Cystobacter fuscus DSM 2262: one gene and its partner. The protein of the gene in region 2 binds, or shares a complex with, the protein of the main gene of each other region. Links are inferred from orthologs where the notes say so. Each region holds a gene or a part of one and is shown on either strand. Other genes may lie near its edges.

The links. Proteins that work in one complex are often made in the same cells at the same time.
Region 1: the proteins of accB (region 2) and accD are in contact, whole or in part, in a solved structure (PDB 8UXZ), measured with the Escherichia coli proteins. The link is inferred for Cystobacter fuscus DSM 2262 from one-to-one orthologs.

Annotation. Positions count from the first base shown.
Region 1 is NZ_ANAH02000005.1:258,021-261,243, reverse strand. What follows is about bases 471-3,223. They hold accD (acetyl-CoA carboxylase, carboxyltransferase subunit beta), read left to right. Parts: upstream 471-1,300; coding sequence 1,301-2,146; downstream 2,147-3,223. Other genes in these bases: D187_RS08645 (bifunctional folylpolyglutamate synthase/dihydrofolate synthase), read left to right, coding at 2,168-3,223; D187_RS08655 (MBL fold metallo-hydrolase), read left to right, coding at 493-1,248; D187_RS08660 (Crp/Fnr family transcriptional regulator), read left to right, coding at 471-491. Also shown: more of D187_RS08660, read left to right, coding at 1-470.
Region 2 is NZ_ANAH02000006.1:431,718-435,546, forward strand. What follows is about bases 533-3,421. They hold accB (acetyl-CoA carboxylase biotin carboxyl carrier protein), read right to left. Parts: upstream 2,324-3,421; coding sequence 1,742-2,323; downstream 533-1,741. Other genes in these bases: accC (acetyl-CoA carboxylase biotin carboxylase subunit), read right to left, coding at 533-1,700; efp (elongation factor P), read right to left, coding at 2,358-2,939; D187_RS12160 (roadblock/LC7 domain-containing protein), read right to left, coding at 3,045-3,407. In the rest of the region: D187_RS12140 (tetratricopeptide repeat protein), read right to left, coding at 1-126; more of accC, read right to left, coding at 315-532; D187_RS12165 (hypothetical protein), read right to left, coding at 3,442-3,829. UniProt on the Escherichia coli protein: This protein is a component of the acetyl coenzyme A carboxylase complex; first, biotin carboxylase catalyzes the carboxylation of the carrier protein and then the transcarboxylase transfers the carboxyl group to form malonyl-CoA.

The DNA.
Region 1 (3,223 bases), on a different replicon or contig from region 2:
TGCTCGGGCCCGGCGAGTTCTTCGGGGAGATGGCCATCATCTCCAACCGGCCTCGCAACGCCACGGCCACCGTGAGCGAGGACGCCAAGCTGCTGGTGATCGATCCCAAGACGTTCGAGGGGATGATCCGCGGCAACGCGGAGATCGCCGTGCGGATGATCAAGAAGCTGGCCGAGCGCCTGTCGGAGGCGGACGCGCAGATCGAGAACCTGCTGCACTCGGATCCGGTCAGCCGCGTGGTCCACCACGTGCTCCAGACGTGCCGCACGCGGGGGCGGCCCACGGAGGAGGGGATGGAGTTCGATCTGCCCCTGCGCGAGATACCCCAGCAGATCGGCGTGGGCGAGCCGGCCATCCGCAACGTGTTGGACAGGCTGGAGCGGGCGGGGTTGCTGGAGCGCGCGGGTGACAGGCTCACCGTGCAGGATACGGCGCGCCTGCACGACTTCCTCCAATACCTGGAGATGAAGTGGAAGTTCGGAGACCTCTAGCGTGAAGCTTCACGTCCTTGGCTGCCATGGTGGTGAGCTGCCCGCGTGCCGCACCACGTGCTTCCTCGTGGACGACGTGCTCGCGCTGGACGCGGGCGCTCTCACGAGCACGCTGTCGCTGGAGCAACTGTGCAAGGTCGACGACATCATCGTCGGCCACAGCCATTTCGACCACGTGAAGGACCTGCCGCTGATGGCCGATCTCATCATCGGCCGACGCGATACGCCCGTGACCATCCACGCCTCGCGCGAGTGCGCCCGGGCGCTGCGCGACAACATGTTCAACAACGCGCTGTGGCCGGACTTCACGCGCATTCCCACGCGCAAGGAGCCGGTCTTGCGCATCAAGCCCTTCCGCGCCGGCAGCACCTTCCAGGTGGGCCCCTACACGGTGCAGTCCATCCCGGTGCACCACCCGGTGGAGTCCTGCGGCTTCGTCATCACCCGGGGCCGCACGTCGCTCGCCATGAGCGGGGACACCGGCCCCACGGACAAGCTGTGGAAGGTGCTCAACCAGACGCCCACCCTCAAGGCGCTCCTCATCGAGACGAGCTTCCCCAACGCGCTGCAGCATCTCTCCGACGTCTCCGGCCACCTCACGCCCCGCACGCTCCAGAGCGAGCTGGCCAAGTTCGAGCGCGACGGGTGCTCGGTGCTGCTCTACCACCTCAAGCCCGCCTTCGTTCAGCAGGTGAAGCGGGAAGTGGCCGACATGCCCGTCGAGGTCCTGGAACTCGGGGATACCTTCGAGTTCTAGCGTGCATGGGTGTTGACGGCCCCCGGGCACTTGGGATTAACCGGGCCCTCCCATGGCCTGGTTCTCGAAGAAGCCCCGTATCGCCACCGCTCCCGAACCCATCGAAGCCCCCAGCCGCATGCAGGGTTTGTGGGCCAAGTGCGAGAACTGTGACGAGATCCTCTACCGGCAGGAGTTGGAGAAGAACCTCAACGTCTGCCCGCACTGCGATCACCACCTGCCCTGGCCCGCGCGCACCCGCCTCGCCACGCTGCTGGATCCCGACAGCTTCGAGGAGTTCGACAAGGAGCTCGAGCCGCAGGATCCGCTCGGGTTCACCGACTCGAAGAAGTACAAGGATCGGCTGAAGTCCACGCGCAAGGCGCTCGGGGAGAACGACGCCTTCATCTCCGGCGTGGGGCGCATCGACGGCAAGCAGGTGTCGGTGGGCTGCTTCGTGTTCGAGTTCATGGGCGGCTCCATGGGCTCGGTGGTGGGCGAGAAGTGCACGCGCGTCTTCGAGCGCGCGCACGAGCTCAAGTGCCCCGCCATCGTCTTCTCCGCCTCGGGCGGCGCGCGCATGCAGGAGGGCATCTTCTCCCTCATGCAGATGGCCAAGACGAGCGCGGCCATCGCCCGCTTCCGCAACGTGGGCAAGCCCTACATCTCCGTGCTGCTGCACCCCACCACGGGCGGCGTGGCGGCCTCGTTCTCGTGGCTGGGGGACGTGATGCTCGCCGAGCCCAAGGCGCTCATCGGCTTCGCCGGCCCGCGCGTCATCGAGCAGACCATCCGCCAGAAGCTCCCCGAGGGCTTCCAGCGCTCCGAGTTCCTCGTGGAGCACGGCATGCTCGACTCCATCGTCGCGCGCAAGGATCTGCGCGCCAAGCTCGGGCAGATCATCGGGCTGCTCGGCTAGTCGTCCTCCCCACGCCGCGCCATGCTCCCCCGGACGCCCGCCGAGGCCCTGGAGTTCTTCTCCCGGCTGAGCCCCTCCAGCATCAAGCTCGGCCTCGAGCGCGTGGAGGCGGCCCTGGAGGCGCTCGGCCATCCCGAGCGCCGCTTCCCCGCGCTGCACGTGGCGGGCACCAACGGCAAGGGCAGCACCTGCGCCTTCGCCTCGGCGGCCCTCCACGCCGCGGGCCACCGGGTGGGGCTCTACACCTCGCCCCACCTGGTGCGCGTCAACGAGCGCATCCGCGTGGATGGGGTGGAGATCTCCGACGAGTGCCTCGGCCAGCGCATCCTCGAGGTGCTGGAGCGTCACCCCGAGGCGGCCACCTCGCTCACGTACTTCGAGTTCGGCACCGTGGTGGCCTTCTGGCACTTCGCGCGCGAGGCCGTGGACGTGGCCGTGGTGGAGGTGGGGCTCGGAGGCCGTCTGGACGCCACGCGCGCCTGCGTGCCGCTCGTCACCGCCATCACCCCGGTGTCCTTCGATCACATGGAGTACCTGGGCAACACCCTGGGGGCCATCGCCGCGGAGAAGGCGGGCATCCTCAAGCCGGGCGTGCCGGTGGTGCTCAGCCGCCAGGAGCCCGAGGCGCTCGAGGTTCTCGAGCGGCTGGCCCGGGAGAGTCAGGCGCCCGTGCTCCTGGAGGGCCGTGACTTCCACCTGGGGCCGCGTCCCGGAGGCGGCCTCGCCTACGAGGGGAGCGGACTGTCGCTGGAGGGCCTGTTCCCGAGCCTGCGGGGCGAGCATCAGTGGCAGAACGCCGCGGTGGCCCTGGCCGCGCTGGAACAACTCTCCGCGCGGGGCGTGCGCGTCCCACCGGAGGCCCTGCGGACCGGACTCGCGGGAGCCCGCTGGCCTGGACGCCTGGAGGAACTCGGTGGCTCGCCCCCCGTGCTGCTGGATGGGGCGCACAACCCCGCGGGGGTGGGCGTGCTGCTCGAGGGCCTGCGCTCGCTCTATCCCGGGCGCCGGGTGCACTGTGTCTTCGGCGTGGTGGCCGACAAGGACCGGGGCCCCATGTTGCGCGCGCTCCTTCCCGCC
Region 2 (3,829 bases):
CTTCTGCAGGACGCGGCCGTCCTTGGGGTCTGCTTCCAGGACCTTCTGGTACTCCTTGATGGCCTTGTCGTAGGCGCCCTTCGCGACGAGCTTGGCGGCGGCTTCGATGATCTTGTTCTTGTCCATCGAGCGTGGGCTTCCTGCCGAGCGAACCCCCTGGAAAATCTGGGGTTTCTGCTTCCTTCAAGGAGACTGCGAGGGAGGTGGGAGGCTAGCGGAATCATCCCTCGGGGGTCAAGGAATCCACCGGGTTGGCCCCTCTGTCGGATCAGGAGCCTGGGTGACGAGCAGACAGGCAGCCGTCAGGGTGTCTCTCAGGGGGTCTCTTCGATGGCCTTGCGCAGGCGCTTGGTGCCCGTCTCGGAGGCGAGCAAGCGTTCCACGAAGCGGGTGTCGTAGTTGCCCTCCATGAAGGACTCCTCGGCCAGGGCCGCCCGGTGGAAGGGGATGTTGGTGCGGATGCCCTGCACCACGTACTCGCCCAGGGCGCGCTGCATGCGGCGGATGGCGGTGGGCCGGTCCTCAGCGTAGACGATGAGCTTGGCCAGCAGGCTGTCGTAGTACGGCAGCACGGTGTAGTTCTCGTACGCGCTGGAGTCCACGCGCACGCCATAGCCACCGGGCGCGCTGTAGGCGGTGATCTTCCCCGGCCAGGGCGCGAAGGTGACGGGGTCCTCCGCGTTGACGCGGCACTCGATGGCGTGGCCGCGCATCTGGATGTCCTCCTGCTTGCGCTGCAGCGGCTGGCCGGAGGACAGCTTGATCTGCTCGCGCACCAGGTCGATGCCCGTGACGAGCTCCGTCACCGGGTGCTCCACCTGGATGCGGGTGTTCATCTCCATGAAGTAGAACCGCCCGTTCTCGTCGAGCAGGTACTCGATGGTGCCCACGTTGTTGTAGCCGAGCTTCTCCATGGCGCGCACGGAGACCTCGCCCATCTGCTGGCGCAGCTCGGGGGTGAGCGCCGCCGAGGGGCTCTCCTCGATGAGCTTCTGGTGGCGCCGCTGCACCGAGCACTCGCGCTCGCCCAGGTGGATGACGCGCCCATGCTCGTCGGCGACGATCTGGATCTCGATGTGGCGCGGCCGCTCGACGTAGCGCTCGATGTAGAGATCGCCGTTGCCGAAGGAGGCCACGGCCTCGGCGGCCGCCGTGGCGAACGCCTGCGCCAGCGCGCCCGGTTCGCGCACGATCTTCATGCCCTTGCCGCCACCGCCCGCCGCCGCCTTGAGGATGACCGGAAAGCCGATCTCCCGCGCGAAGGCCTCCGCCTCGCGCGCGTCCTTGAGCGCGGTGGGACTGCCGGGCAGCAGGGGCAGGTTCGCTTCACGCGCCGCCTGGCGGGCACGCACCTTGTTGCCCATGAGCCGGATCATCTCCGGCCGCGGCCCGATGAAGTGGATCTTGCAGTCCTGGCACACCTTGGCGAACTCGGCGTTCTCCGACAGGAAGCCGTAGCCCGGGTGGATGGCGTCCGCGCGGGTGATCTCCGCCGCGGACAGCAGCTGGGGGATGTTGAGGTAGCTCTCCTTGGACGCGGGCGGGCCGATACAGACCGACTCGTCGGCGAAGCGCACGTGGAGGGCGTTGGCGTCCGCCGTGGAGTGCACCGCCACGGTGGCGATGCCCAGCTCCCGGCAGGCACGAATGACACGCAGGGCGATCTCCCCGCGGTTGGCGATCAGCACCTTCTTGAACACGATGTCGTGCCTCCGCGGGGCGCGAGGAGCGCCCGCGTATGTCAGACCGGCTCGATGCGGAACAGCGTCTGGCCGAACTCGACCGGTTGCCCGTTCTCCACGAGGATTTCCACCACGCGACCCGCCACGTCGGCTTCAATCTCATTCATCAACTTCATGGCCTCGATGATGCAAAGCACCTGGCCCTTCTTCACCACCGAACCCACCTCCACGAAGCTGGGCTGATCCGGGGCCGGCGTCCGGTAGAACGTCCCCACGAAGGGGCTGGTGACGGCGTGGCCGGACTTCTCCGCGGCGGGGGCGGCAGCGGCGGCGGGAGCCGGCGCGGGCGCGGCGGGCGCGACGGCCACAGGCGCGGCGGACACCAGGGGAGCGGGGCTCACCGAGGGGGTGATGGGCGCCGCGTGCACGATGGTCGGCGAGGGCACGTGGCCCCGGCGGATGAGCAGACGCTCATCGCCCCGCTGCCAGTCGAGCCGCGTTACCTCCGAGGCCTCGAGGATCTCGACGATCTGCCGCAGGGACTCCACGTCCAGCGAGGTGCTGTTGCCCTCCACGCGGATACCCTCGGTCCGCGCGCCGGACGCGGACTCGGTTCGCACTGCCTTGCGCTTGCTTGCCACGGTTGCGTCCCCTCCCTGGGCCCCGATGAACCGACTAACCCGCGGTGGCCACGCGCGTGAGGTACTTGCCTCCCTCGCGCGTGTCGATCTTGAGAACGTCGCCCTCGTTGATGAAGAGCGGCACGTTGACGACGAAGCCCGTCTCCAGCGTGGCCGGCTTCAGGGCGCCGGACACGGTGTCGCCACGCACGCCCGGATCGCACTTGCTGACCTTCAAGTCCACCGAGTTCGGCAGCGTCACGGCGATGGCCTTGCCGTTCCAGAAGAGCACGTCGGCGTCGATGTTCTCCTTCAGGAAGTTCTTCGCCTCCCCGAGCACCTTCTCGCTGAGGAAGGTCTGCTCGAAGTTGCGCTTGTCCATGAAGTAGTAGTCGCCGTCCTGCACGTACAGGAACTGCATGGCCTTCTCTTCGATGTCCGGCACGCCCACCTTGTCACCGGACTTCATCGTGGGCTCCAGCACGCGCCCGGACAGCAGGCTGCGGATCTTGGTGCGCACGAAGGCCGAGCCCTTGCCGGGCTTGACGTGCTGGAAGTACTCGATCACGAACGGCTCACCGTCGATCTCGATCTTCAGGCCATTGCGGAATTCGGATGTATCGATGACACCGGCCATGGACAGCTCCTTCGGACGACTCGCGAAAAGTCCGGGGTGTCTAGCCGATGGTGACGCGGCTTGCAAAGTGAAAGGCGCGGCGCACCGCGCCGTCCGCCCGCCAGCCTACAGCTCGGCGCGGATCTTGGGCGCCGTGAGCCGCAGGATGTAGCGGCCCTTGCCGTAGTTGCCGTCCGCCCGGAGGGCGAGCACCAGGAAGTACTCGGGCGACACCAGGCGCATGAGCGTCAGCACCCTCTCGCTGTTGATGCTGACCTCCTGCACCTCGCCCGTCTTGAGCGACTCGGCGGCCTGCCGGAGTTGACCGAGCAGGTTGGCGTACTCGATCCACGCCCCGTTGAGCTCCAGCTCGAGCGCCTCCTCGTTCTGGTGGGTGTCCACGGCGATGCCGTCGAACCCCATCACGCTGCAGGCCAGCGACCCATCTACCTGATTGACCACGGACTCGAGGTGCGTGCGGAAGGACATGGCGGCTGGCTTCTAGGCGGCTGGGAGTGGAGGGTCAAGGAGTGGTGGGAGCAGGCCCACAAGCGCTCCGCACGTCCTGTCCAAAATTGCAGATACCCGCAGTGAGCGGCTTCGATTCACAATCGCTGGCGAACACCTGCACGGGGAAGGAGAACTCGTTGCTCTCCGCGTTGCTGGTGGAGCCCAGACGGCCCCGGGCCTTGATGTAGGAGATGACGCTTACCCCAGGATACGCCGGGGCCGCCGCCCTCAGCTTCTCGAGTGCCAGGGGGCCAAAGGCGGTCAAGGGCACGTAGCTGTTGTCACTGGTGGTGCCCGCCGGCACGACGGCGTTCGTGGCAACGCGCTCCTCCTCGGGGAGGCCGAGATCCGGGGACGCCTCATAGCGGTAGACGAACTCGGTCAGGGTGACGCTCTCCCCC